3 regions of the Aquitalea pelogenes genome follow, and region 2 is predicted to be linked to each of the others. Evidence: predicted binding sites of a transcription regulator. Region 2 holds the regulator's gene; each other region holds the start of a gene.

The links. The regulator FNR, encoded in region 2, switches genes on or off when oxygen is low (the NO sensors DNR and NnrR bind a similar motif). The targets are predictions, from matches to a motif close to TTGATNNNNATCAA.
Region 1: a site for FNR is predicted at 6,799-6,812, ahead of ACE3SE_RS15270 (FeoA family protein). Genes of this name have one in related genera too.
Region 3: a site for FNR is predicted at 3,781-3,794, ahead of ACE3SE_RS08720 (M61 family metallopeptidase). Genes of this name have one in related genera too.

What each region holds. Positions count from the first base shown of each region.
Region 1 covers NZ_JAYSDA010000020.1:67,256-77,118, reverse strand. The annotation lists gene ACE3SE_RS15320 (amino acid aminotransferase) at 1-39, opposite strand, end outside; tRNA gene ACE3SE_RS15315 (tRNA-Leu) at 258-342, shown strand; gene ACE3SE_RS15310 (ProQ/FINO family protein) at 554-958, shown strand; gene ACE3SE_RS15305 (glycerate kinase) at 1,048-2,187, shown strand; gene ACE3SE_RS15300 (ion transporter) at 2,191-3,060, opposite strand; gene cysK (cysteine synthase A) at 3,181-4,113, shown strand; gene ACE3SE_RS15290 (hypothetical protein) at 4,174-4,728, shown strand; gene ACE3SE_RS15285 (YchJ family protein) at 4,737-5,147, shown strand; gene ACE3SE_RS15280 (hypothetical protein) at 5,425-5,739, shown strand; gene dcd (dCTP deaminase) at 6,114-6,683, opposite strand; gene ACE3SE_RS15270 (FeoA family protein) at 6,873-7,133, shown strand; gene feoB (ferrous iron transport protein B) at 7,130-8,899, shown strand; gene ACE3SE_RS15260 (dihydroorotate oxidase) at 9,022-9,863, shown strand, end outside.
Region 2 covers NZ_JAYSDA010000019.1:77,408-87,270, reverse strand. The annotation lists gene betA (choline dehydrogenase) at 1-1,575, shown strand, start outside; gene ACE3SE_RS14945 (hypothetical protein) at 1,672-1,947, shown strand; gene ACE3SE_RS14940 (methyl-accepting chemotaxis protein) at 1,948-3,906, opposite strand; gene hmpA (NO-inducible flavohemoprotein) at 4,157-5,380, shown strand; gene ACE3SE_RS14930 (RrF2 family transcriptional regulator) at 5,465-5,938, shown strand; gene hemN (oxygen-independent coproporphyrinogen III oxidase) at 6,035-7,441, opposite strand; gene fnr (fumarate/nitrate reduction transcriptional regulator Fnr) at 7,554-8,300, shown strand; gene ACE3SE_RS14915 (flavodoxin family protein) at 8,427-8,885, opposite strand; gene ACE3SE_RS14910 (DUF1853 family protein) at 8,882-9,814, opposite strand; gene ACE3SE_RS14905 (RNA methyltransferase) at 9,792-9,863, opposite strand, start outside.
Region 3 covers NZ_JAYSDA010000008.1:81,388-91,250, forward strand. The annotation lists gene ccoG (cytochrome c oxidase accessory protein CcoG) at 1-94, opposite strand, end outside; gene ccoP (cytochrome-c oxidase, cbb3-type subunit III) at 242-1,156, opposite strand; gene ACE3SE_RS08705 (cbb3-type cytochrome oxidase subunit 3) at 1,153-1,347, opposite strand; gene ccoO (cytochrome-c oxidase, cbb3-type subunit II) at 1,351-1,965, opposite strand; gene ccoN (cytochrome-c oxidase, cbb3-type subunit I) at 1,986-3,413, opposite strand; gene ACE3SE_RS08720 (M61 family metallopeptidase) at 3,869-5,650, shown strand; gene pepN (aminopeptidase N) at 5,772-8,396, shown strand; gene ACE3SE_RS08730 (alpha/beta hydrolase family protein) at 8,539-9,462, shown strand; gene ACE3SE_RS08735 (2OG-Fe(II) oxygenase) at 9,527-9,863, shown strand, end outside.

The sequences.
Region 1 (9,863 bases), on a different contig from region 2:
AATGGGGTCGCCTGGGTACGCTTCGACATGTTCGAACATGAGACGGTACTTCCTTTGTAGCGGATTGTTATTGAATGAGTGAGCAGCGATTCAGCCCCTGTCCGGATGATTGGGCTGATGCCAAATGCTAATCGTGCATCTTCGCGCAAAGCATGCTCTGGCAGCAAGCCATGCGCATCTTCTCTGCCGGGTGGCAGCAAAATGCACGTCAGAAAGATGACGCAGTGCCCAAGTACTGGCATAATCCGCGTCTCGGTGCGCCCATGGCGAAATTGGTAGACGCAAGGGACTTAAAATCCCTCGACTTCGGTTGTGCCGGTTCGACCCCGGCTGGGCGCACCATCACCGTTGCCAGCCTGATACGCAAATCTGTCCTGCTGCTATTCGTTCCCGCCTTTTGCTGGCACGGCTTGGCAAGCTGCATTACCATACAGGACGCTGCGGTGTCGTGGATCAAACGACAAGTTGGCATTGTGACGGTTCGAGGCCGTTCCCCCTGTCTGGCAGGCTTGCCTGTCATTACAAAAGCATCACTGGATCTAGATAGAAGTTCATGAAGCCAAATACCGAAACGGCACTGGGTGCTGCTCTCAAGTCCGCTGTTCAGAGTCTGTCCAAGAAAAAACAGACTGAAATGATTGCGGAACATGTATACAGCAAGTTCGAAGTGTTCCGTCAATTCCGTCCGCTGGCTCTGGGCATCCATGAGAGCCTGATTGCCGCCCTGCCGCAATTCGATGCAACCCTGATTTCCCGCGTGGTGGCAAATCATTGCAGAAAGCCGCGTTACGTGAAGTCGCTGGCGCGTGGTGGCAAGCGTTTTGACCTTGCCGGCAAGCCTGCTGGTGAAGTGAGCGCCGAAGAGAAAAAGGCCGCCCAGCTGATGTCGGCACCCAAGCCCGCTGCCGAAACCCCGGCTGTCGAAGCTGTACAGAACGATCAGGCTGCTACTGAATAAGCGAAGTAGCCCTGTTTTCAAACCCCTCCTTGCCTTGGCAACGAGGGGTTTTGCATTTATGTTGGCTGTTTTTGTCATGGGGGTGTGCTATGCGCTGGGTACTTGCACCTGACTCCTTCAAGGGGTCGCTGGATGCGGCTGACGTGGCGAGTGCCATGCGCCACGGAATTGAACGGGCAGATCCTCTTGCTGAATGTGTTTTGCGTCCCATGGCTGATGGCGGTGAGGGGACACTGGATGCCCTGCATGCGGCAGTAGGAGGCCAGTGGCTTGAGTATTCCGTTTGCAATGCAAGCGGGGTGGAACAGTCAGTGTCCTGCCTGTTGCTGCCCGATGGGACGGTGGTGCTGGAAGTGGCACGCATCATCGGTTTGCCAGACGCCGGAGATACGCCTGTCACGCAGCGTAGTAGTCGCGGAGTTGGGCAGCTGCTGCTGGCATTGCTTGCTGATGGCTATCGAGAGATCGCTGTTGCATTGGGTGGTTCCAGTACCAATGATGGCGGAGCTGGCTGCCTGGTTGCACTGGGCTTGCAGCTGCGCAATGCGCAGGGTGAAAGCCTGCAAGGTAGCCTCCAGGATGTGCTTGATTTTCAGACACTAGCGTGTGAGCCGTTACGCGGAAAGACGGCACAGGTGAAGCTGGAAATCTGGTCGGATGTGGAAAATCCTTTGACCGGAGAGCAGGGGGCGACAGCGGTATTCGGTCCGCAAAAGGGTGTTGCAGTGCCCGATATTGCACGATTTGACGCAGGGATTGCTCATTTCTCACGGCAGCTGGATGCGGGTATGGGGCAATCTGCCAGTCATCTGCCCGGGAGTGGCGCTGCCGGTGGCTTGGGTTATGCGCTGCAATTATTGGGTGGGCGCATGGTGTCCGGTGCTCAGGCGGTGGCCAGCCATATTGGTTTGGCACAGGCGGTGGCCGAGGCAGACTGGGTACTGACCGGGGAAGGTCGTAGTGACAGCCAGACGCTGTCCGGCAAGGCTCCGGCTTGTGTTGCGGCCCTGGCCCGGTCGGTAGGGGTGCCTGTCAGTTTGCTGTCTGGTGCCATTATTGCGGATGATGCGGGTAGGCTGGCAGCAGCATTTGATGGCTGCTATTCGCTTTGCAATCGCCCGATGGTCCTGGATGTGGCGATGCAAGAAGCTGCACATTTGCTTACCCAGCAGGCCGAACAGTTGGCGCGGACCATTCTGGCCGCGCGTTCCCTGCCAAATGCCCGGTGATGTTCAGCTGACTGTGTGATTGGCCGGTCGTGGCAGTTTGCCGCCACAATGCTTGCAAAAGCGGGCATCCCAGTCGTGCCCTTCGGTAAAGCAATGTGGACACAGCCTGGTGGCTGATTGCTTGTCTGCCGGCGTACTGCTGCTGCCACGGGCAATTTCTGCCGTCACAATGCCGGTGGGCACCGCAATGATCCCATAGCCGGTAATCATGACAATGCTGGCCAATGCCTGTCCCAGTGGGGTTTTGGGGGTGATGTCGCCAAAACCGACGGTGGTGAGGGTGACAATTGCCCAGTAAATCCCGATGGGGATGCTGGTAAAGCCGTTGGCTTCTCCTTCTATAACGTACATCAGCGTGCCCAGGATGATGACCAGGGCGATGACACTCATCAGGAATACCAGAATCTTGCGGCGGCTGGCCAGCATGGCGCGTTTGAGCTCGCGCGCCTCACCCATGTAGCGCGTGAGTTTGAGAATGCGGAACATGCGCAGCAGGCGCAAAACCCGGACGTCGGCCAAAAAACGGCTCTCCGGAATGAACAGGCCCAGGTAGAGCGGCAGGATGGAGAGCAGGTCCACCACACCGAAAAAGCTGCGCGCATAACGCAGTGGCTTGTGTACACATACCAGCCGGAGCAGATATTCGGCGGTAAACACGATGGTGAACAACCAGTCCAGCCACTTCAGTTGTGTTCCCCAGCTTTGGCGGATACTGGCCACACTTTCCAGCACCACGGTGAGCAGGGACAGCAGGATGAGTACGATCAGCCCCAGGTCAAACATGCGGCCAGCCCGGGTATCGGCCTCGAAGATGATGATGTAAAGCTTGCGGCGCCAGCCGTGCAGGGGTATCAGGTTTTCCTGGATAGGCATGGTAGGACCCGGATTTGTTGGTTCATTCAATAGAAGCAAACACTATTAGGTTTTCAGGCAGGCTCATATATTATATGGGATATTAAATTCCGATTTATTGTTGCCCGGGAGAATAAGACAATGCGTATCGCCAATACCGTAACCGATCTGATCGGCAATACACCGCTGGTCAAGCTGAACCGTGTGACCGAAGGGTGCGTTGCCACCGTGGTGGCCAAGCTGGAGTTTTTCAACCCGGCGCACAGTGTGAAAGACCGTATTGCCGTTGCCATGATCGATGCTGCCGAAAAAGAAGGCAAGATCGGGCCGCATACCACCATCGTGGAGCCAACATCTGGCAATACCGGCATCGGTCTGGCGATGGTTTGTGCCGCACGTGGCTACAAGCTGGTGATTACCATGCCGGAAACCATGAGCCGCGAACGTCGGCAATTGCTGAAGGCATATGGCGCAGAACTGATTCTGACTCCGGGCCCGGATGGCATGGGTGGTGCAATTGCCAAGGCGCGCCAGCTGGTGGAAGAAAACCCGGACACCTGGTTCATGCCGCAGCAGTTCGAAAATGCAGCCAACCCTGAAGTGCATCGCAACACCACGGCAGAGGAAATCTGGCGCGATACCGATGGCCAGGTGGACATTTTTGTTGCCGGTGTGGGTACCGGTGGCACCATTACCGGGGTTGGCGAGGTGCTGAAATCCCGCAAACCTGGGGTGCAAATTGTGGCGGTAGAACCGGATGCTTCGCCGGTGCTGTCTGGTGGTCCGAAGGGACCGCACCCCATCCAGGGTATTGGTGCCGGCTTCGTACCGCCTATCCTGAGTACCGGCGTATATGATGAAATCATTCGCGTTAAAAACGACGATGCATTTGCGACGGCGCGTGCCGTTGCCACGCAAGAAGGTGTGCTGGTCGGTATTTCTTCTGGTGCGGCGGTGTGGTCTGCCATTGAACTGGCCAAGCGCCCTGAGAATGCAGGCAAGTTGATCGTGGTGGTGATTCCTTCGTTTGGCGAGCGCTATCTGTCGACGCCGCTGTTTGAGCATCTGGCCTGAAGCTGATTGTTGTTCAGGCCCACCGGGCAAAACCGACTGTGCATTCCCAGCCAGTCGGTTTTGTCATTTTCGCTGCTTGCCGAACTGTGTGATGGTGGATTTTGTCCAAGATTGCCTGACATCCGCTACACTACCGCCATGATTTTCATCCATAAGACCTCACTGCAACTCGCGGTGCTGTCCTTGTCACTCAGCGCATGCAGCTTGTTGCAACAGCCTGCTGCACCACAAAACGGTGGCATTCATCCCGCTCGTCCTCCCGTGACCACCAGTCCGGCGGATAGCAAGGTGGATTTGCTGTTGAAAGAGGCCAATCGTTTGGCGGACAAGGTCAAAAATGGCGGCATGACTCGTGTTGCCGCTGCCGACCAGCTCAATGCCTATCGCTTGCGGCTGGTGGGCGCCAATCAGGTTGATGACAACTGTTTTGCCATGTACCGCTATCTGGCCGTTCAGCGTGATGCCGGTCAGCTTTCTCAGGAAGAGTCGCAGTCTCGGATGGAAATGCGTCTGCGGGAGTGGCTACGGCGCTGGCCCAAAATGCAGCCAAAGCCGCCACAACCTGTTTTTACCAATTTTCTGTTGAAACTCTACGGATTGCCCGCCCTGGGCTAATTGAAACAATGAGCAAGAAAAAACAATCCACAGGCTGTCCTTGCGGGCTGCCTGCTTCCTTTCAGGACTGCTGCGGCCGTTATATCAATGGTGGAGAATCTGCTCCCGACGCCGAAAGCCTGATGCGCTCGCGTTATGCTGCGTACACCATGAACAATGCGGACTATCTCCTGGCCAGCTGGCACGCCTCCACACGTCCGGCTGATCTGGATTTGTCGCGCGAAGAACGCTTTGTCAAATGGATGTCTCTGGATGTACTCAGTACCCAGGCCGGTGGCAAGGATGATGAGGCAGGGGTGGTTGAGTTTGTTGCACGCTACAAAGTAAATGGCCGGGCGCAACGACTGCATGAAATCAGCCGCTTCCGCAAGGAAGATGGCCACTGGTTTTATGTAGATGGAGATGCCGAAGAAGGCTGATTTCTTGGTCCCTTGCTTCAATCGCGTGCTTGAGGTGATGAGGGCTGGGATGCGACACATGGTTTTGTTGCTGTCCTCAATGTTGTCGCTGGTATTTGAGAATGGCTGTCCTATGGTGATAGGGCAGCCATTTTTGCATTGTGCATGATGATTTTCAGCGCTATCCGCCTGGTCCGGAAACGTGAATATCTTGTTTCAAGTCAATATGTTGGTTGCCTGTTCTTGGTCGGTGTTCTATCCGGAGCTAACGTTAAATGGAAGCTGAAAGGAGAGTGTGATGGGACTGGCTCTGAAGGACTTGCTGGGCGAGCTGGAAAGCTGTCGCAGCAAGGGAATGGTGGCTGATGAAGTCATTCATGTCGATGCAGTGCGTACGCTGGAAATTCCACTGGATCTGAACAGCTGTCGTGAATTGCGGGTACTGTCGCATGTGTTCAGTGTCAGTGGTAAACAGTCGGAGCTGGCGGCCGTGGTGCTACGGGCGGCCTTGATGGACTTGCAGGAACATCTGGATGAGGATCTGGACGCCCTGGCTGAAGCTGCCAGGGTCTTGATGGCAGATCCCTGTCAGAAAGCCAGTGAAGTGATTTAGTCTGCGGCGGGTTTGTGGGGTGCGGGTACGGATCGGGGTCAGCATGTGCTGGCCCTGTTCTGTTTTGGCCTGATAGCGGTTTTCAAAGTGTCATCTGCATTGTCATTTAAAATCCAATGAAATTTTATTTTTCAATCAATATGCAAATGTAATTTCGTCAGCACAAAAAAAGGGGCGTTACGGCAAGGGGGAACCGCGACACCCCAAGAAGAAACTGTAAGAAAGGCTGATTGACTTGCATGGAAAACTATTTCGTACAGTTCATCCTAGAACAAGGTGGCAATAATGCGAGCGGCTTTTGATTACACATCAAACAAAAAAGGACAACGATCGCTGTCCTTGTCTTTGCTGCTGGCCGGGCTGGCCATGTGTATTCAGGGGCGTGGCAGGGTAACGCCAACCTGGCCCATGTATTTGCCTGCACGGTCGGCATAGGACACATCACACACTTCGTCGGACTCGAAAAACAGCACCTGCGCCACGCCTTCATTGGCATAGATTTTGGCTGGCAACGGGGTGGTATTGGAAAACTCCAGCGTGACATAGCCTTCCCATTCCGGTTCGAAAGGGGTGACGTTAACGATGATGCCACAGCGCGCATAAGTCGATTTTCCCAGGCAAACCGTCAACACCGAACGCGGAATGCGGAAGTACTCTACCGTGCGTGCCAGCGCAAAGCTATTGGGCGGAATGATGCAATAGCCTTTGCCAGAGACTTCAACAAAAGAATCGGGGTCGAAGTTCTTCGGGTCGACAATGGTGCTGTTGATATTGGTGAAAACCTTGAATTCATCGGCACAGCGAATATCGTAGCCATAGCTGGAGGTGCCGAAGGAAATCACCTTCTCGCCATTGACGTTCTTGATCTGGTTGTACTCAAACGGCTCGATCATGTTGTGATCCTGCGCCATACGGCGGATCCACTTGTCGGATTTGATGCTCATGGTCGGGGGTCCGTTACGGAAATTGGAGATGAGCCAGATTCTAAACGCTATGCCGCATCAGGGCCACATTTGCGACCGGATTTACCTGCGCCGTCTGTTACCCGGCCTGAGCCGATTGATATGGCTCAAGGGTTGGCATCATCCTGCCGTGCAAAGCCTTACAGGATGGAGGGATTATTGCGTACAATAATGCAAATTATTCGCGTTATTGGGCTGCACATGGTGTCACTCGACAAGTTTCCGCTGGGGTGTAAAGGGGTGGTGGACAGTCTTGAACTGTCTGATGAGGCATTTCGCCGTGTTGCCGCATTCGGCTTGATTCCGGGCAGTCGGTTCAGTTTGTCGCGCCGCGCACCGTTCGGCGGGCCTCTGGTATTGGAAGTAGGCTGCACGCGGTTCTTGCTGCGGCGCAGCCTGGCACGTTTCATTCAGGTCAAGGTGGCAGAATGAAGCGTTTTGCCCTGATTGGTCTGCCCAATACCGGCAAGTCGACCTTGTTCAATCGTCTCACCGGCATGTCACAGCGGGTAGGTAACTGGCCGGGACTGACGGTGGACCTGACCAGTGCGCGTGTGTTGCTGGGTGGCAGCATGGTGGAGCTGGTGGATTTGCCCGGCGTCAACGACCTGACCGGTTATACCGACGACGAAGCCGTGGTTCGTGATGTGCTGATGAGTACGGCATTCGATGCCGTGGTGCTGGTGCTGAATGCCGCGCAGCTGGACCGTCAGCTACCGCTGGCGATGCAGATACTGGCCAGTGGTTTGCCCGCTGTGGTGGTATTGAACATGGCGGATGAGGCCAGGCTGATGGGGATCAAACTGGATGTTGATGCCTTGCAGCACAAGCTGGGTGTTCCGGTGGCGCTAGTTTCCGCCAAGCGCATGGAAGGCTGGCCGCGACTGATGGACATGCTGAACAGGCAGGCCTCTGGCACAGAGCCCGCCGTGCATGCCCAGCTGGACAAGGTACCGGAAACACAAGAGGCCATTGCACTGGCGCATGCGCGCTTGCAGGGAGTATGGAGCTTGCCGCCGGTGTTGCCGGTGGGCCAGACCGAAAAGGTTGATGCCTGGCTGATGCATCCATGGCTGGGTTTGCCGCTGTTTTTCGGTTTCATGGCCTTGTTGTTCAACCTGACCTACCAGATTGGCACTCCGCTGCAGGACCTGGTTGGCTCCGGGCTGGATTGGTTCAAGGAAGCTGCGCTGGGGCACTGGCTTGCACCATTGCCGGCCATTGTGCAAAGCCTGCTGCTGGATGGTATCTGGCAGGGGGTATCCACCGTTCTGACCTTTGCGCCCATTCTGTTCGTGTTTTTCATCCTGATGGCCATGGTGGAAGATAGCGGCTATCTGGCACGGGCGGCTTATCTGACTGATGCCTTCATGGCACGGCTGGGGCTGGATGGACGCGGCTTCGTGATGCAACTGATGGGCTTTGGCTGCAATGTCCCCGCCATTCTGGGGACGCGGGTGATGCGCGAACGCAAACAGCGCTTGCTCACCATGTTGATCATTCCTTTTTCCCTGTGTTCGGCCCGCTTGCAGGTGGTGGTGTTCTTTTCCGGCATCCTGTTCCGGCCACAGCAGGCGCCCTGGGTGCTGCTGCTGCTGTACCTGCTGAGTTTTGCCGTCGCCATTTTCACTGCCTGGGTGTTCAAGCATCGTTATCGCGGCAATGAAGCATTTTTGCTGGAGCTGCCGCCTTACCGCCTGCCCGGCCTGCGTCATATGCTGATCCGGGCGACGGGTGAAGTGCGCGCCTTTCTTGAGCTGGCCTCCAGCTTCATCCTGATGGGGGTGGTGCTGGTATGGCTGGTGTCCCATATCCCGGCGGGTCATGACAAGACACTGGCGGATATGTTGGGCAGTGTGATGGCTCCGGTACTCGACCCGATTGGCATCCGCCACGAACTGGCCGTTGCCCTGCTGGTGGGCTTTGTGGCCAAGGAAATTCTGCTCGGCGGTCTGGCAGTCATTTACGGCGTGCCGGAAGCCGGCCTTGGCGCAGCTTTGCTGCACCATCTGGATTGGGCTTCGGCCATGAGTTTTCTGATCTTCACCCTGATTTATGTGCCTTGCCTGTCCACGGTAGCGGCCATTCGTCGTGAATCGAAAAGCCGCGCATTCACTGCGTTGTCGGTGGTCTGGTCGGTGTTGCTGGCCTGGGTCATCGCTTTTGTCTTCTACCAAGGGGTGCACGCCTTGCGCTGATGCGCCCTGTCTTGTCAGAAAACGGCCGCCTGACGGCCGTTTTTCATTGCGCTTGACGTGGCGCAGTACCCGCTTTGCCGGCGGCGCTCAGACTGCGCATTTTGATGGTGAGGCGAGCGATCATGCAGCTAGACCTTTCTGTTTCCTGGCTTGGTCTGACCATGACCAACCCTCTGTACAATGCTTCCGGTGTAATGTGCCGCTCGGTGGAAGAACTGGAGCAAGTCCGTCATTCGGCTGCCGGTGCCGTCATCACCAAGAGCTGTACCTTGCAGCCTAGAGACGGCAATCCGGAACCGCGCTACTGCGCAACGCCGCTGGGCAGTATCAACTCGATGGGCTTGCCCAATGCCGGGTTTGACTACTATCTGGACTATGCGCGTGGCTACCCGCATCAAGCGGGAAAACCCCTGTTCCTGTCCTTGTCTGGCATGAGCCTGCAAGACAATCTGCAGATGCTGGCCAGCCTGGCCGAGCAGGGCCTCCCCTGTATCCCGGAAGTCAATCTGTCCTGTCCCAACCTTCCTGGCAAGCCACAGCTGGGCTACGATCCGGCGGCCTGTCTGGCAAGCTTGCAGGCCATGAGCGATGTCTATCCCGGTGTGTTCGGAGTCAAATTGCCGCCCTATTTCGACCCGGTACATTTTGACCAGATGGCTACGGTACTCAATACCTTTCCGCGTTTGCGCTTTGTCACCTGCATCAATTCGATTGGTAATGGACTAGTGATTGACCCGGAGCATGAGTGCGTGGTGATCAAGCCCAAGGATGGGCTGGGCGGGCTGGGCGGGGCTTATGTATTACCGACGGCACTGGCCAATGTGCGCGAGTTTGTCCGGCGCTTGCCGGGCAAGCATGTGGTGGGCTGCGGTGGCATCAGCAGTGGCCGGGAGGCGTTCATGCATATCCTGGCCGGCGCGACTGCGGTGCAGATTGGTACCTGCCTTTATGAGGAGGGGGAGGG
Region 2 (9,863 bases):
CAGATGCCGGCGGCGCTGGCCTACCCGCTGCAAGGCACCACCTATAACTGGGCCTACACTACGCTGCCGGAGCCGCACATGGGCAACCGTGTGATGACCCAGGGCCGCGGCATGGGGCTGGGTGGTTCGTCCCTGATCAACGGCATGGTGTACATCCGTGGCAATGCGCTGGATTTTGACGGCTGGGCGGAAAACAAGGGGCTGGAAAACTGGAGCTATCTGGACTGTCTGCCCTATTTCCGCAAGGCGGAAAGCTACGACAAGGGTGCCAATGACTTCCACGGTGCAACTGGCCCGCTGCATGTCACCACGCCACGGCCGGACAACAACCCGCTGTATCAGGCTTTTATTGCAGCAGGCGAGCAGGCCGGTTACCCGCGCACCGACGACCTCAACGGCTACCGCCAGGAAGGCTTCGGGCCGATGGACCGCACCACCACGCCATCCGGCCGCCGCTGCAGTACCTCGCTGGCCTATCTGGATCAAGCGCGCACCCGCGCCAATCTCACGGTAAAAACCCGCGCACTGGCCGACCAGATCCGCTTTGCCGGCAACCGTGCGGTGGGTGTGAGCTATCTGCAAGGCGGCAGCCTGCATCAGGCCGAAGCGCGGCGCGAAGTCATTGTCTGCAACGGCGCGATTGCCAGCCCGCAGCTATTGCAGCGCTCTGGTGTGGGCAATGCCGACCAGCTCAAGCAACACGGCATCAGCAGCGTGGTACACCTGCCCGGTGTGGGCGAGAACCTGCAAGACCATCTGGAAATGTATCTGCAATACCACTGCACCAAGCCGGTTTCCATCTACCCGGCGCTGCAGTGGTGGAACAAGCCGCCCATCGGCGTGGAGTGGTATCTGAACGGCACCGGCCTGGGCGCCACCAATCACTTTGAAGCCGGTGGCTTCATCCGCAGCAGTACCGAGTTTGCCTGGCCCAACCTGCAATACCACTTCATTCCGCTGGCCATGAATTACGACGGCAGTAATCCGGTGAAGGCGCACGGCTTCCAGTGCCATGTCGGCTCCATGCGCTCGCCCAGCACCGGCTTTGTGCGGCTGGCCAGCCGCGACCCGCGCGTCAAACCGCTGCTGCAGTTCAATTACATGGCACATGCGGTGGACTGGCAGGAGTTCCGCGCCGGGGTACGGCTGACACGGGAAATCATCGCCCAGCAGGCGTTTGACGAATTCCGTGGCGAGGAAATCAAGCCGGGCATGAAGATTCAGAGCGATGCCGAGATCGACGCCTTCGTACGCGAACATGCCGAAACCGCGCTGCATCCGTCCTGTACCTGCAAGATGGGCTACGACGACATGGCGGTGGTGGACAAGGACGGACTGGTGCACGGCGTGGAGGGCTTGCGCGTGGTGGATGCTTCCATCATGCCGCGCGTCACCACCGGCAACCTCAATGCGCCGGTCATCATGATGGCGGAAAAGCTGGCCGATGCGATTCGCGGCCGCACTGCATTGCCGCGCTCGCAGGCCTCTTATTTCATCGCTGGCAAACAACCGGTACGGCTGATGGGCACGGCAGATTTTCCCTGGCCGACGGCCAGCGTGTCTGCCGCACACTGATGTGTGTGGACGGGAGATGCGGCGCTTGACTGCGCCGCCGCACTTTCTACAATGCCAGACAGCGGCTGCATCGCAGCTGCATGTCTGGAGAAGAAAATGCACACCCTGAAACCGCGTAATCCCTACGCCTGTTCGCCCTTGCTGAAAAAGGGCGGTGCCCACCGCAGCAGCCGCTCCGGCCTGCGTCAGAATGCCCGTCAGGCCATGCTGGCCGAACTGGATGAGCTGGACTGGATCGACCCCTCCCCGGCAACCCAGGCTGTCGAGTCCTCCAGCGAGGACGACACACCGGGCAGTTTTTCCTGCCATCCCACCATGACAAAGGCCGCTTCCCAGCGGCCTTTGCCTTGTTACCCCCGTCTGGCGGCCTGATTACACAGTAAAACGCGCCGCCAGCGCACTAAGCTGCTCGGACAAACCCTTCAACTGCCCCACCGTTTCTGCTGTTCCCTTCATCGCCCGGCTGTTTTCCTCCGACATCAGAGCCACTTGCTCCACATTCTTCGCCAGTACCTGGCTGGTATGGCTTTGTTCGTTCAGTGCAATCTGGATTTCCGCCACCACCTGCTGCACCTGATCAATCTGCTGCTGGATGGTGACAATAGCTGTCCCGGCGTGCTCGGCATGTTGCTGCCCGGCTTCCACGGTTTGCATGCCGGTGTGCATATTGCCTGCCGCCTGCTTTGCAGTGTGCTGGATTTGCTGCACGATGCCGCCAATTTCAGTGGTGGACTGCGCGGTGCGCTCTGCCAGCTTGCGCACTTCATCGGCCACCACGGCAAAGCCGCGCCCCTGCTCTCCGGCACGGGCGGCTTCAATCGCCGCGTTAAGCGCCAGCAAATTGGTCTGGTCGGCCACATCGCGAATCACATCCACAATGCTGACAATCGACTCGGACTGCTTGCTCAGGGTCTGGATGGTGTCAGACACCGTGGATATCTCGCGCACAATGCTTTGCATGCTGGAGCCCGCCCCGCGAATAACCTCCGTACCGGATGTGGACTCCTGTACTGCCGCCTGCGATAGCTGATGCGCTTCCACCGAGCGTTCTGCACTCACCGACAGGCTGGTACTGAGTTGTTCCACCGCTGCCGCCATGCTGGAGGCAGCTTCAGACTGACGGTCGCTGCTATGCGCCACCTGGCTGGCCCCTTCGGCCACATCTCGGGCGGCACCATCCAGCTGCTGCGAGGTTTGTACCAGCTGGCTCACCGTATCACGCAATTGATTACGCATTTGCCGGATGGCGGCCAGCAAGCTGGATTCGTCCTGGCTGTTGAGCGCAATGCTGGTATCCAGCCTGCCGGTGGCAATCTGCTCCACCACCTCCTGTACATAAAAGGGCTCGCCACCCAGCTGCGCGGTGATGGACAGATACAGGGCAATGAACAGGTAGATGGACAGCAGGAAGGCCAGCAAGGCGCAGCCCAGATACATATTGCGCTGCCACTGTATGCGCTGGATACGCGCCTCCAGCAGCGTGTCCAGCTGGGTGAGTGCCGTTTGTCCGAATGCTGTCGCCGCATTGAGTGTGTCGGCCACCAGACTGCTGGCCGCACCGGTCTGGCCGTCAATGGCCTTGCGGAACACGCTGTTGTTTTGCTCAGCCACGGCCAGCAGCCTGGCATCACTACCAGCCATACTGGCTTTGAGCGCCGGGTTGTAGGCGGCAGCCTTGTTCAGGTTCTGTGTCAGGCTCTCCACGTTATTGCGCAGTTGCGGCAACAGCATCAGCAGGGCGTCACGTGCAGATCCGCCCAGGGCCTGCCCTTTGGCAGCCATCAGCATGCTGTTGGCTTCCATGCTTTGGCTGAGCCAGTCCGGCCAGTGGGTAATCAGCACGTCCATCAGGTAGTAGGTGTCGATGTCCGGGTCCAGCGTCAGGTTGGACTGGTCGCTGGCCTGGCTGATCAGCGCGCGCAGGCTGCTGCTGGCTGCCTGAAAGTTGTCTGGCTGTGGTGCCGACTGCAGTTTTTTCCAGCTCGCGTCGAAACCAGACCATTCCTTGTCCACGCCCAGCACCGGGTTGAGCGCGGTATGGGTTTGCTGCATGGCCTGCCATTGCTGCTGCACTGCGCTTCCCAGCGCGTTACCTGCTCCCTGGCTGGCGTGCTGGGCCTGTTCCTGCTCCAGCGCCAACAGCAAGGCCATGGCGGGCTTCACATATTGCACGCCCACCCGCTCCTTGCTGGAGAAATCCACATTGTCCTGATTGCTGCGGTACAGCCCGTAGGTGAGGTAAACCAGAGCAACGGCAAACACGGTACCGATGATGGCAAAGCGGATGGGATAGCTCAGATGCTGCATCCAGCGGGCGGTTTGGCGGAACATGCACAACTCCTTGCAAGCGCGCACAGCACGGTGGCTATACGAGTGAAGACAGCTTTGTTTATAGGGGCATTGTTCTTGCACTGCAAAATCAAATACCTATGCCAATGGGTTTTGTCGCGTGCAGCAGCTTGAATTTGCGTTCTTTTTATAAAGTGTATTTTATTTACATTTTAATGTTATGCTACGCGCTGTCCGTGCCGAACACCTGTCTTTTAAAAAATGTATTTCACACACATCTAAAGGAAGATCCATGCTCAGTGCCACCATTCGCCAGCAAGTCAAAGCCACCGCCCCCATCCTGAAACAGCATGGCGTGCTGCTGACCAGCCATTTTTACCAACGCATGTTCCAGCACAACCCGGAGCTGAAAAACATCTTCAACCAGGGGCACCAGCATGCCGGCCAGCAACAGCAAGCACTGGCCATGGCTGTGGCGGCCTATGCCGAGCACATTGATGCGCCCGAAGTACTGCTGCCGGTACTGGAACGGGTGGCACACAAACACGCCAGCCTGGGCATCCGTGCCGAACACTACCCGATTGTGGGCAAGCATCTGCTGGCTTCCATCCGCGAGGTGCTGGGAGAAGAAGCCGCACCGGACAGCCTGCTGGAGGCCTGGGCGGCCGCCTATCAGCAACTGGCAGACCTGCTGATCCAGCTGGAAAACAGCCTGTACCAGCGTGCCGCCATCCAGCCCGGTGGCTGGAGCGGCTGGCGGCCGTTCCGCGTGGTGAAGAAGCAGGTAGAAAGCGAGGAAATCACCTCGTTTTATCTGCAAGCCGCGGATGGTGGCAGCTTGCCTGCCTTCCAGCCCGGTCAATACATTTCGGTGCAGCGTTTCATTCCGGAATGGGGCCTGAGCCAGCCGCGCCAGTACAGCCTGTCCGATGCACCCGGCAAGGACTGGCTGCGTATTTCGGTGAAGCGGGAAGACGCCCGCGATGAGGCTCCCGCCGGCAAGGTGTCCGGCATCTTGCATACCGAACTGGCCGAAGGGGACATCCTGCAGGTATCACCACCATTTGGTGATTTCGTGCTGCATCAGGAGCGGGACACCCCGGTGGTGCTGATCAGTGCCGGGGTGGGCCAGACTCCGCTGCTGTCCATGCTGCAGCACTTGCTGGCCAGTGATCAGTCGCGGCCCATCCGCTATTTGCACGCCGCACGTCACGGGGCGGTTCACGCCATGAAACAGGAAGTCGGCACACTGGCGCAGCAGCATGCGCAGCTGCAGCAGCGCGTGTTTTATGAAACCCCGGCCGCAAACGATACCCTTGGTGTGGACTTCCATCAGCAAGGCCGTATCGATGCCGATGCCATCCGTGCCCATGCCCTGCTGCCGGATGCCGACTATTATTTGTGCGGCCCGGTAGGCTTCATGCAGCAACAGCACCGCCAGCTGCGCGAGGCCGGGGTAGAAGCCACGCGCATCCACATGGAAGTGTTTGGCTCCAATGCCATGACCACCGGCTGAATTGGCTTTGTTTGTCGCTGCGCATTGTGAGCTGCCGCGCTGCGGAGTATCCTGCGCGGCACTTTCCCAGCCCACTTTACTGCCATGCAACTGAACCGCTTTACCGACCTTGGCCTGCGCGTGCTGATGTACCTGACGCACCGCGACCGGGAGCAACCGGTCACCATCAGCGAAATTGCCGAACGCTTCGAGGTGTCGCGCAATCACCTGGTGAAAGTGGTGCATTTCATGGGGGTGCAAGGCTGGCTGAACAACAGCCGTGGCAAGGGTGGCGGGCTGGCGCTGGCCCAGCCGCCCGAGCATTACCGCCTGGGCGGCATCATCCGCACGCTGGAAGGCAATGTGCCGCTGATTGACTGCGCCGAACCGCCTTGCGCGCTGCGTCAGGACTGCCAGCTCAAGGCCGTGCTGGATGTGGGCATGCAGGCATTTTTCAGCACACTGGACAGTTACACGCTGCGCGATGTGATTGCCAGCCCCACCGGCGAGGCCATCATTCGCCTGCATCGCAGCCCCAGACCGCAGTCGGCCGACAAAACCGCACCGGATGTGTTGTAAAAAACCATCACTTTTTCAATGAAAAAGCCCGCTACCTGCGGGCTTTTTTTACTGCTTTTTTAGGGGATAACCCTTTAAACAGTCTGAACAAAACCATCAGATGGTCTTGGAATAACGTGCCTTGGTTTCCCGTTCACGCAAATGGCGGTCGAACAGCATGGCGATATTGCGGATCAGGAAACGCCCTTTGGGCTCCACCATCAGGAAATCGCCGTCAAAGGTCAGCAGGCCCAGCTTGTGGTACTCGCGGATGGCTGGCAGCTCGGCAGAAAAATACTCGGCGAAATTGATGCCGTGCACCTGCTCGATGGCTTCCACCGACAAGGAGAAGCGGCACATCAGCGCCTGGATGATGCCGCGACGCAGGATGTCGTCCTGATCCAGCACCATACCGCGCATTACCGGCAGCCGGCCTTCGTCCAGCGCGGCGTAATAGCTGTCCAGGTCCTTCTCGTTCTGGCTGTAACAGGGGCCAACCTTGCCGATGGACGACACGCCAAGGCCGATCATGTCGCAGTCGGCATGAGTGGAATAGCCCTGGAAATTGCGCTGCAGGCGGGCCTGGCGCAAGGCAATGGCCAGGTCATCTTCCGGCTTGGCAAAGTGGTCCATGCCAATGAATACATAGCCTGCATCCGCCAGGCTCTTTACCGCGTCCTGCAGGATGTCCAGCTTGGTGCTGGCGGCTGGCAGGTCCGCCTCGTTGATGCGCCGTTGCGGCATGAAAACGGTGGGCAAATGGGCATAGTTGTACAGCGCCAGGCGGTCCGGACTGATGGCAATCACCTTGTCCAGCGTGCGTTTGAGCGACTCGCGGGTTTGCAGCGGCAGGCCGTAGATCAGGTCCACACTGACCGACTTGAAGCCGGCTTCGCGCGCAGCCTCGATCACCTCCAGCGTTTCTTCCTCGCTTTGCACCCGGTTCACCGCGGCTTGCACCTGCGGGTCGAAGTCCTGAATGCCCACGCTCATGCGGTTGAAGCCCAGTCGCGCCAGATGATGCACGGTTTCACGACCCACCTTGCGCGGGTCGATCTCGATGGAATATTCTCCCTCCGGCAAAAATTCGAAGTGGGCACGCAACATGGTCATCAGGCGGTCCAGCTGCTCGTCGGACAGGAAGGTTGGCGTACCGCCGCCAAAGTGCAGCTGGATCAGCTTTTCCCGGCAGCCAAGCGAGGCGGCAACCAGCTTGATTTCCTTTTCCAGGTAATCGAGGTAGCGGTCGGCACGGCTCTTGTCCTTGGTAATGATCTTGTTGCAGCCGCAGTAGTAACATACCGTATTACAGAACGGTATATGAACGTACAATGATATTGCGTTCTGATGCATGCCCAGGTGGCGCTGCATCAGCCAGCTTTTATAGTCCTTCTCGCCAAACGCCGGGGTAAACCGGTCTGCGGTCGGGTAAGAAGTGTATCTTGGGCCGGAACCATCAAGACGTTCGATCAATGCTCGGTCGAACTCACAGTGGGTAGGCGAAAACGGATGGGTGGTGTGCATGTCGTCGGGTATTGATAGTCAAACGTCAGGTGGACTGGTAAATTTGCGGAAAACGTGCGAATTCCGCTTTGACAAGGGTCAAGCTTCTTTACAGGGTTGTACAAAACACGCGATGTCAGACCAACACCAACACACTCTGCACGCACTGAAGGTGTCCTGCTCCAACTGCAGTCTGCGCGAACTCTGCCTGCCCATCGGGCTGAACCGCGACGAAATGACGCAGCTGGATGCAGTTATCCGTCAGAGCCGCCGCCTCAAGCGCGGTGAATACCTGTTCCGCAGTGGCGAAGCCTTCAAGTCGCTGTTTGCCGTGCGCACCGGTTTCTTCAAGACCAGCGTGGCAAGCCAGGACGGTCGTGAACAAGTCACCGGCTTTCTGATGTCCGGCGAACTCATGGGCCTGGATGGCATCTCGTCCAATGTGCATGGCTGCGACGCCATTGCCCTGGAAGACAGCGAAGTCTGCGAACTGCCCTTCAACCGCATGGAAAGCCTGGGGCGCGACATTCCCAGCCTGCAACACCACTTTTTCCGGCTGATGAGCCGCGAAATCGTGCGTGACCAGAACGTCATGCTGCTCCTGGGCAACATGAAGGCAGAAGAACGTCTGGCTGCCTTCCTGCTGAACCTGTCACAGCGTCTGTCCACCCGCGGCTTTGCCGCCAACGATTTCATCCTGCGCATGAGCCGCGAGGAAATCGGCAGCTTCCTCGGCCTGAAACTGGAAACCGTCAGCCGTACGCTGTCCAAGTTCCAGCAGCAAGGCTGGCTGAGCGTGGACCACAAGCACATCCAGCTGATCAAGGCCGATGCACTCAAGGACCTGATCTCCGGTTGTACCCACGCCAACGGCGTATAAGCCGACAGGCACGGTAACAGCCATCCGGGCGGTGGGCGCAATGCGCCTTACCGCCCTTTTTGCATCTTCCGCCCATCAGGGCAGGCGCGCCATTCTCCGCAAGCACTAACTCTTCCGGGCAAGGTATTACCAGCGCCCGATCAGCATGCCGGCCACCAGTTGCTCGGCCCGTTCCGCCACTTCAGCCAGCTGCGCGGCGTCCGGCTCGCCGCGTACCACCACGGCGGGCAGCACTTCGTGCCAGCCATAGCCGGCGATGATGCGCCGCATGGCGTGCACGGCCCCCATGCCATCGTTACCGGCTGACACCAGCAAGAGGCAAGCCAGCCCCTCGGTGCGGCCCTGTGCGGGGTAGAAGGTGCGGTCAAAGAAATCTTTCATCTTGCCCGCCATATAGCCAAAATTCTCCGGCGTTGCCAGCACGATGCCGTCTGATGTCAGCAAATCATCCAGTGTGGCCTGCTCGGCGGGCAGGCAGTTGAACTGCAGGTCATCCGTCAGCTGCGCTACGCTGGCGCGCACGGCGTCAACCAGCTGCAAGGTGCGGCCGGTCTGGCTGGCATACAACAACAGCAAGCGCTTCATGCGGCGGGACTCCCTGGCAGCGTGGCCATCAATGCCTGCAGGCGCGTTGCTTCGGGCCAGCCTGGCGGCACCACGAAACCGCGCGCCACCTCCTCCCAGTAGCCATCGCCCAGCGGCAGCAACTCTGCCACCAGTTGCGGCACCACGGCCTGATGCAATTCCTGGCGCAGGCTGTGCTGTTCACGCACTTCGGCTTCGGCCACACGGGCCGGAGCCAGCCAGCTCAAGCGTGGCAACCACATCCAGCGTGATGCCGGGCTGCTACTGGGCCAGGGGTGCAATAGCGGGCTGAACCAGCCTTGCAGCTGATCCGCAGCCAGTGGCGGCATGGGACGGGACGGTCGGGAATAGAAAAACCAGCCGGCCAGCCGGGCCTGACTGGCGCAGGCCACAAAGTCTGGCGGCAACACGCGCCGGGCCAGGGGGTGGCGGGACAGCTGCAACTGCGCCTGCAATTTGCCTGCCTTCAGCAGCCAGGCATCGCGCAGACTGGGGCCTACCAGACTGTCCGGCCCCTCCCCCAGTTGCAGATAGAATTTGCTGGCGGTTTCCACGTGCAGTGGTTCGCCATCCAGCCGGATCAGGAAATCAAACTCGCCAATGGTGCGGCCGCTGGCGTCCCGTAGCGGCAGATTGGCGGCCACCAGCTCGATATGGGGCGCGAGGTGAAACCAGAAAGCCAGCAAGCGCTCGGCATAGTGGCCCAGACGGCGACAGGGCTGGTCGGCCAGCCAGGCATAGAGCGGTGCCGGGTCTTGCTCCAGCGCGGCCAGCAAGGCCGGGCCATCCGGGCCCAGCAGGCGTTGTGGCGAAAGATTGCAGCCGCTATCCCAGGGGGCAGGTGCGGTCAGCAGGAAAGCCAGATCACGCAGCGCAGGCTGCGTGTAAGGCAGATAAAAACCGCGATCAGGATTCGCCGCCGTGCTCATGGCCGTCTGCCACGCGCTGGATCTGCTTCATCAGGCCACGCAGGATGTC
Region 3 (9,863 bases), on a different contig from region 2:
GTGCCTCGTACAAGGACACGGTTTCGGAACCGGGTTTGGGAGAGGGGGGGGTGTGTTCTACTTTGACCGGGATATCTTTTAACGAATCAGACATGGTGTTTTCCTGAAGAGGATTTCGCAAAGTACACCTGGGTGATGGACTTTGCACAAGCATCTTGCAAGTAATTATATTATATGAATCAGTATAGTGTTTGATGTAAAGCATACTGCCCGCTTGCGCGGGCAGTATGTTGGCTAAGGCTTACTGCGCCTTGGCGTTATTGGACAAGCCCCACACGTAGGCTGCCAGCAGGTGAACCTTGCCGTCGCCCAGGAAGTCCTTCCAGGCCGGCATCTGGTTGTTGCGACCATTAGTGATGGTCTCGATGATGGTCTTTTCAGTACCGCCATACAGCCAGATGTTGTCAGTCAGGTTCGGTGCACCCAGTTGCTGGTTACCCTTGCCGTCCGGACCGTGGCAGGCCGCGCAGATGGTGGTGAAGGTTTCCTTGCCGCGTGTTGCACGTTCGGCATCATGCTTCTTGCCGGACAGCGACATCACGTAGTTGGCAACGTCCTTGACCTTCTCTTCGCCCAGTACCGAACCCCAGGCCGGCATCTGACCATGACGACCACCCTGAATGGTGGTTTCGATGGTTTTCGGATCGCCACCCCACAGCCAGTCGTTGTCGGTCAGGTTCGGGAAGCCCTTGGCACCGCGTGCGTCAGAGCCGTGGCACTGTACGCAGTAGGTCTGGAACAGGCGCTTGCCCATTTCCTGTGCCTTGGGATCGGCAGCAACCTGCTTCAGGTCTTCCTTCAGGTACTTGTCATACAGCGGCTGGTACTTGGCTTCCGCCTGGGCACGTTCTTCCTTGTACTGACCTACGGAAGTCCAGCCACGGATACCTTGCCACTTGCCAAGGCCAGGGTAGAGCACCAGATAGCAGGCACCGAAGATCAGCGTGATGTAGAACATCAGCATCCACCAGCGCGGCAGCGGGTGGTTGTATTCTTCGAGGTCGCCATCCCATACGTGACCCATGGTTTCAACCTGCTCACCCTTCTTGACCGTAGTCTTGGATTGGGTGAACAACAGCAGGGACAGCCCAACAAAACCTGCAACCACGATGGCCGTGATCCAGATGCCCCAGAAATCGCTTACGAAATCACTCATTGTTTTGCTCCGTTAGAAGCCGACTCATGGTTGTCGGCCTCCTGCACCTTGTCGTCGTCGAGAAAGGGCACATTGGCCGCTTCATCGTACCGGTTCTTTGAGCGTCTGCTATAGGCGATGAACAACACCAGAATAAAGAAGGTGAAGCACATCACGGTGAAGGCAGAACGCCCAATCGTTACCCAGTCCATGACTTAGCGAACATTCTTCAGTGCGAGACCCAAGCCCTGCAGATATGCAATCAGGGCATCCATTTCCGACTTGCCTTCCACCTGAGCCTTGGCTTCGGCGATATCCTTGTCGGTATAGGGAACACCTACAGCGCGCAGGGCTTCCATTTTCTTCGGCATGATTTCGGCATCGGCCAGGTTCTTCGACAGCCACGGGAAAGCAGGCATGTTGGATTCCGGAACCACGTCACGCGGATTGGTCAGGTGGACACGGTGCCATTCGTCGGAATAACGACCGCCTACACGGGCCAGGTCCGGACCGGTACGCTTGGAACCCCACTGGAAGGGATGGTCGTAAACCGACTCACCCGCAACGGAGTAGTGACCATAACGCTCGGTTTCGGCGCGGAACGGACGAATCATCTGGGAGTGGCAGTTGTAGCAGCCTTCACGGATGTAAATGTCGCGACCAGCCAGTTGCAGCGCGGTATAGGGCTTGACGCCGGCAACAGGCTGCGTGGTGGACTTCTGGAATGCCAGCGGCAGGATTTCCACCAGGCCGGCAAAGCTGATCACGATCAGGGTGAACACGATGAGGTAACCCACGTGCTCTTCAATCAGTTTCTGGATCTTTTCCATGTTCTTCTACCTTTATCCGCTTAAGCGTGAGCCGATGCGTTGACAGCCGGGATCTTGGCGTCAACAGCCTTGCCACTGGCAACGGTGCGGAAGGTGTTGTAAGCCATCAGCAGCATACCGGTCAGGTACAGCGTACCACCCAGGAAACGCACGAAGTGGTAGGGGTAGGTTGCTTTCACGGCTTCCACAAAGGCATAAGTCAGGGTGCCGTCGGCATTCAGGGCACGCCACATCAGGCCCTGGGTCACACCGGAGATCCACAGTGCGGCGATGTACAGAACCACACCAACAGTAGCCAGCCAGAAGTGAGCTTCGATCAGCTTGGTGCTGTGCATGGACTCACGGCCGAACAGGCGCGGCAGCAGGTAGTACATGGAACCGATGGTGATGAAGCCAACCCAGCCCAGAGCACCGGAGTGCACGTGACCGATGGTCCAGTCAGTGTAGTGCGACAGGGCATTCACGGACTTGATGGACATCATCGGGCCTTCGAAGGTGGACATACCGTAGAAGGACAGGGAAACCACCAGGAACTTCAGAACCGGGTCGGTACGCAGTTTGTGCCATGCGCCGGACAGGGTCATGATGCCGTTGATCATGCCACCCCAGCTCGGAGCCAGCAGCACCAGCGAGAACACCATACCCAGCGACTGGGTCCAGTCAGGCAGGGCAGTGTAGTGCAGGTGGTGAGGACCAGCCCACATATAGGTGAAGATCAGGGCCCAGAAGTGAACCACCGACAGGCGATAGGAGTAAACCGGACGACCAGCTTGCTTCGGCACGAAGTAGTACATCATGCCCAGGAAGGCGGCGGTCAGGAAGAAGCCCACGGCATTGTGGCCATACCACCATTGCACCATGGCATCCACGGCACCGGCGTACACGGAGTAGGACTTGGTCAGGGAAACCGGTACAAAGGCGCTGTTGACGATGTGCAGCAGGGCAACTGCCAGGATGAACGCACCGTAGAACCAGTTGGCTACATAGATGTGTTTAACCTTGCGGATGGCGATGGTGCCGAAGAACACGATGGCATATACCACCCAGGTCACGGCGATCATCAGCTTGATCGGCCATTCCAGTTCGGCGTATTCCTTGCCGAAGGTGATACCCAGCGGCAGGGTGATGGCAGCGAGGACAATGATCAGCTGCCACATCCAGAAGGTGAAGGCGGCCAACTTGTCCGAAATGAGTCGTACGTTACAGGTGCGCTGCACGACGTAGTAAGAGGTGGCAAACAGGCCGCTGCCGCCAAAGGCAAAAATCACGGCGTTGGTGTGCAGCGGGCGCAAGCGGCCAAAGTGGAACCAGGGCCCAAAATTGAGCTCCGGCCACACCAATTGGGCCGCAATGATGACGCCCACCAGCATGCCTACAATGCCCCATACTACGGTCATGATGGCAAACTGGCGCACCACCTTATAGTTATAAGTGGATTGCGTTTCCATTTAGGGTTTTCTCCAAGGTTGCTAACTTAGAACGTGACAAACCGTGGCGACTTGATTTCCTGCCCGCTGCCCCAAACTGAAATGAGCAGGAAAAGCCGCTGAGGAGCCTGAGCAATTTCAGACTAGCAAAGTGTTTGACCCGTGTTGACAATGTTCTGCCAGAAACCTGGCAAAGCGTGGTCAGACACACACTTTTTCCCCATTTATTCAGCAGGGATTCTAAAGCAAATGCCCATGACGGGCCAGTTGATTAGTATGCCTGCGGGATTTTTACGTCCACCATTTTCTTGATTTCAAGCGAGCTGGCAGCAAGCTATTAACCTGATGCCGCTTACTGGGGATTATATTGTCATGCCTGTCCAAGCCCTTGACTTAAGTCAAATCGTGATCGGCAGCCCCCCTGTTGCGATGCGGGTGCTAGAATCTGCCGTTTTCTATCCTTTCCTGGGCAGATCATGACCAAAGCCGTCCGTTACTCCATTCGTCCGTGCTCGCCGGAAACCCATTGTTTCGAAATTACGCTGCAGCTTGACAAGCCGGCCAGCGGCGGACAGGTGTTTTCCTTGCCTGCCTGGATTCCGGGTAGTTATCTGATCCGAGAGTTTTCCCGCCATATTGTCAGTATTCAAGCCAGTAGCGCTGGTAAAAGTGTTGGGCTGCGCAAGCTGGACAAACACAGCTGGCAGGCGGACCCGGTAAGCAGCAGCCTGACACTGGTCTACCTAGTGTATGCCTATGACCTGTCGGTGCGTGGCGCTTATCTGGACGACTCACGCGGTTTCTTCAATGCCAGCAGTGTGTTCCTGTCCGTTGCCGGCCGTGAGCATGAGGCATGCGAGGTGGAAATCCGGCCTGCCAAGGGCAAGGCCCATGCGGACTGGAAGGTGGCGACTGCCTTGCCCGCGGTTAAGGTGAAGAAAAGCGGCTTCGGGCTGTACCGTGCCGCCAATTACGACGAATTGCTGGACCATCCGGTGGAGTTGGGCGATTTCCATACGGTGAGCTTCAAGGCTTGCGGTGTGCCGCATCAGTTTGTGGTGTCAGGACGATTCCGTGGCGACTTGAAGCGCCTGGCACGTGATACCAAGAAAATCTGCGAATACCAGATCCGCCTGTTCGGCACGCCAGCACCGTTCGAGCGTTATGTATTCATGCTTTATGTGGGCAAGGACATCTACGGCGGGCTGGAGCACCGGGCATCCACGGCGCTGGTGGCCAATCGTGATGATTTGCCAGCCTTCGACCAGACCGAAATCTCCGACGGTTATCTGAAACTGTTGGGTCTGATCAGTCATGAGTATTTCCACAGCTGGAATGTGAAGCGTATCAAGCCGGCTGCCTTCAGCCCCTATGACTTGCGCAGTGAAGGCTATACCCGTTTGCTGTGGGCGTTCGAGGGCATCACTTCCTACTATGATGATTTGACCCTGTTGCGTTGCGGTCTGATCGACAGCAAGCGCTATCTTGGCCTGCTGGCCCAGACCATCAGCGGTGTACAGCGCGGTGCAGGCCGGTTGAAGCAAACGCTGGAGGAGTCCAGCTTTGATGCCTGGATCAAATACTACCGGCAAGACGAAAACAGTCCGAACAGCATTGTCAGCTATTACACCAAGGGCGCGCTGGCTGCCCTGGCACTGGACCTGACCCTGCGTGAACGCAGCCAGGGGGTGACGACGCTGGACGACATCATGCGTGCCTTGTGGACAAAATGGCTGGCTGATGGCAAGGGACTGGCCGAGCAGGAATGGGAAGAAATCGCCCAGCAGGTGGCTGGTTTCTCCTTGCAAGACTTCTTCGATCAGGCGCTGCGCTCCACCACTGATCTGCCCCTGCCGCAGCTGTTATTGTCCCAGGGGGTAGACATGAACTGGGACTACGCGGATCATGCCGGCGATGCCGGTGGCATCGGCCTGCCGGCACCGCAGCGAAAACCCAAGGCCAGCCTGGGTGTGAAGACACAAGCGGACCCGGCAGGTTTGCGCCTGACCCATGTTTACGATGGCGGCGCAGCGCAAGAGGCTGGACTTGCCGGCGGGGATATCCTGCTGGCGGTGGATGGGCTGAAGGCAAGCGACCTGGACAAGATGCTGAGCCGTTATCGTGTGGGGGAGAGCATCACCCTGCATCTGTTCCGGCGCGATGAACTTCTGGTGCGTGAAGTATGTCTGCAAGCCCAGCCGCAGATGACCTGCCGTTTGCAACTGCAGGAAAAGACTGGTCCGTGGCCACAGGGCTGAGTGCCATGGCGCGACGGACATGATGGTTCAAACAGTAAAGCGAATCTGGGTGGCGATCCTGCCCGGTTCATGACTCAGACCGGCACCAACCGGCAACGACCTGAAAATTAGAGAGAAGAACATGGCGCAGCAGCCTCAAGTGAACTATCTGAAAGACTATGCCGTCCCGGCCTATCTGGTGGACAGGGTGGATTTGAAGTTCGATATAGAGGAAGCGCAAACGCGAGTCCATTCGCGACTGGTGATCAAGCGTAACCAGCAATCTGCTGCGCCAGCCGATCTGTGGCTGGACGGAACGGCCACCTTGCGATCGGTCACGCTTGATGGTGAGCGCCTGTCTGCGGATGCCTACCAGTTGAACGCAGAAGGCTTGCTGATTCCCGGCGTACCCGACAGCTTCATCCTGGAGCTGGAAACCGAACTCGACCCTGCCTCCAATACCAGCCTGATGGGCCTGTATGCGTCCAATGGCAATCTGTTTACCCAGTGCGAGCCGGAAGGTTTCCGCAAGATCACCTTCTACATGGACCGTCCGGACGTGATGGCCAAGTTCACCACCACCATTGTGGCCGACAAGCAGAAATATCCGGTGCTGCTGTCCAATGGCAACAAGGTGGGCGAGGGCATGCTGGACAAAAAGCGTCACTGGGTGAAGTGGGTGGACCCCTACCGCAAGCCTTCCTACCTGTTTGCACTGGTGGCGGGCAAGCTGGTGGCTGCGCGTGACAAGTTCACCACCGTGCGTGGCCGGGAAGTGACGCTGGAAATCTGGACCGAACCTGCCGATCAGGACAAGGTTGCCTTCGGCATGGGTGCCGTCAAGCGGGCGATGAAATGGGATGAGCAGCGTTTCGGGCTGGAATACGACCTGGACATCTACATGATCGTGGCGGTCAGCGACTTCAATATGGGCGCCATGGAAAACAAGGGCCTCAATATTTTCAATACATCGGCCGTGCTGGCGCGCAAGGACACCCGTACCGATGCCGAATTCCAGCGCGTGGAAGCCATCATCGCGCACGAGTATTTCCATAACTGGACCGGCAACCGCGTGACCTGCCGCGACTGGTTCCAGCTCTCGCTCAAGGAAGGGCTCACCGTATTCCGCGATCAGGAGTTCAGTTCCGATCTGGGCAGCCGTGCCGTCAAGCGCATTGACGATGTCAAAAGCCTGCGTGCCTTGCAATTCCCGGAAGATGCTGGCCCGACCGCGCACCCGATTCGCCCTGACTCCTATATTGAGATGAACAATTTCTACACCATGACGGTGTATGAAAAAGGGGCAGAAGTCGTCCGCATGTATCACACCCTGCTGGGCGAAGAAGGCTTCCGCAAGGGCATGGATCTGTACTTCAAGCGCCACGATGGCCAGGCAGTGACCTGCGACGACTTCCGTGCAGCCATGGCCGACGCCAACGGGGTGGATCTGGAGCAGTTTGCCTTGTGGTACAGCCAGGCCGGAACCCCGCTGCTGCAAGTCAGCAGCGCTTATGATGCCGCCGCGCAGCGCTATGCCCTTACGGTCAAGCAGTCCTGCCGCATTGTGGCTGGCCAGCCTGCACCGCAAGCCCTGCATATCCCGCTGGCCCTGGGCCTGGTGGGAGCGAATGGCCAGGATCTGCCGCTCCAGCTGGAAGGTGAGGATGAGGCACGTCCCGGAACGCGCGTGCTGGATGTCAAACAGGACGAGCAAACCTTTGTTTTCATCAATGTGCCGGAAGAGCCGGTGCCGTCCCTGCTGCGCGGTTTTTCCGCCCCGGTGAAGCTGGAATACGACTGGCGTGACGATCAGCTTGCCTTTCTGATGGCCAACGACAGCGACAGCTTCTGCCGTTGGGAAGCGGGCCAGACCCTGGCCGAGCGGCTGTTTCGCCAGTTGATTGCAGCCCAGGCTGCCGGGCGGGCGCTGGTGCTGCCGGAAACCTTTGTTGCCGCCTTCCGCGCCGTGCTGAAGGATCACGCGGCTGACCCGGCCTTGCGCGCCCTGATGCTCGGCCTGCCGTCGGAAGCGGAAATCCTGGAAATGGTGGATGTCGCCGACCCTACCGTCATCCATCAGGTGCGTGACTTTGTGCTGGACCAGTTGGCAGAAGCATTGCGTGGCGAATGGCACGAGGCCTACCAGCTGAACCAGACCCGTGAGTACAAGCCCGAAGATGCCGGCAAGCGTGACCTGAAAAACCGCGCCTTGCAGATGCTGACCCGGCTGAACGTGGCCTGGCCGGCCGAAGCGGCACGCAAGCAGGTACTGGAGGCGGACAATATGTCCGACCAGATGGGGGCCATGCTGGCCTTGCGCGACCATGACGGCGAAGAGAGGGACGAGTGCTATACCGCCTTTGCCGCCCGCTGGCAGCGCGATGCACTGGTCATGGACAAGTTCTTCATGCTGGTGGCGTCCAGCCAGCTGGAAGGTACGCTCAGTCATGTGCGTGCCGCCATGGAGCACCCGGCATTCAGCCTGAAAAACCCCAACAAGGCACGCGCCCTGATTGCCACCTTCGGCAACAATATGGCGCACTTCCATGCACAAGACGGCAGTGGCTATCGCTTCCTGGCGGATCAGGTACTGGCGCTGGATGCCATCAACCCGCAAGTGGCCAGCCGCATCGTGCGTGCTTTCAACCGCTGGAAGAAGCTGGAGCCGGTACGCCAGGCACTGATGAAGGCCGAGCTGGAGCGCATGCTGGCCAGCCCGCTGTCCAAGGATGTCTACGAAATTGTCTACAAGAACCTGAAGGCCTGAACTGGTTGATGGTTGTTGACAGACATGCAGCAAAAGGGTCGCGCAAGCGGCCCTTTTTCATTTTCAGCAGGCAGGAATATTGACCTGTGAGGTGCTTGTTTGGATCATACGACTGTTTGACTTTATTCTGGCCAGGATGGCGATGACGGAAATCACACAGCAAGATCACTACCTGACGCTGGACGATGGTGAACAGTTATACATGCGGCGCATTTCCCGGGCAGGCAAGGGAGAGCCGGTGTTGCTGGTTCATGGCGTCATGGCCAATGGTCGCATTTTTTACAGCGACAAGGGCAGGGGGCTGGCGCCGTTTCTGGCAGCGGCGGGCTATGACGTGTTTGTCGCCGACCTGCGTGGCCGTGGCCGCAGCACGCCCAAAATCAATGCGGCCAGCCGGCATGGCCAAACAGAAATCATCTGCCGCGACCTGCCAGCCTTGCAGGCCGCCATCCGCAGTATCAAGGGCGACGTCGCCGTGCACTGGATGGCACACTCCTGGGGTGGCGTGCACATGAGCAGCTGTCTGCTGCGCCATCCACGCTTGTGTTCCCAGGTTGCTTCGCTGGTGTACTTTGGCAGCAAGCGCAGTATTGCCGTGCGAAACTGGCGCAAATGGCTGGAGGTGGATCTGCTGTGGAATGTGCTGGCGCGCTGGATCATCCGCGCGGTGGGCTATCTGCCAGCAGCCCGTCTGGGGCTGGGGGCTGATGACGAAACCGAAAAGAGCCATCGGCAAAGCAAGCGCTGGGCACAACAGCGCCCCTGGATTGATAGCGACGATGGTTTTGATTATGGCGCGGCAGCACGTCATGTCTCCTTGCCGCCAGCCCTGTACTTTGCTGCGCAGAACGATCCTTGTCGTGGCCATCCCGACGATGTTCGCCGGTTCCGCGGCGAGTCTGGTCCGCATTTGTCGCGCTTCAGGCTGCTGGCGCGGTCCACCGGTCATTGGCATGACTACGATCATGTTTCTTTGCTCACCCATCCGGACGCACCGGCCGATCACTTTCCGCTGGTTCTTGAGTGGCTGGCAGGGCGTCATGATCAGGTAATCGACCACAACTGATGAAGATCATTCCACTTGTCAAGACGCTGTGGTAGAACAGCGCGCTCTAGTGGAGAATGTGCGCATGAATCAAGAATCAGTGATCGAAGAAGGCAAGCTGGATACCATTATCGACCAGCTGGCCGAACACGGTTGGGTGGTGGATCACACCCTGTTCAGCGGCGAGGCCATCCGCCAGTTGCAGCAGTGCTGCCTGGAACAATGGCAAGCCGGCAGCTTTCATGAGGCCGCTGTGGGGCGGGGCGAACAGCAAGGACGGCGCAGCGAAATTCGCTCAGACTCGGTACTGTGGCTTGAGCCCGCTGATACCGCACCCGCTATCCGGCATTATTTTTCCACGCTGGATCAGGTGCGCCAGGCCGTCAATCAGGCCTTCTATATGGGACTGGAAGACCTGGAAT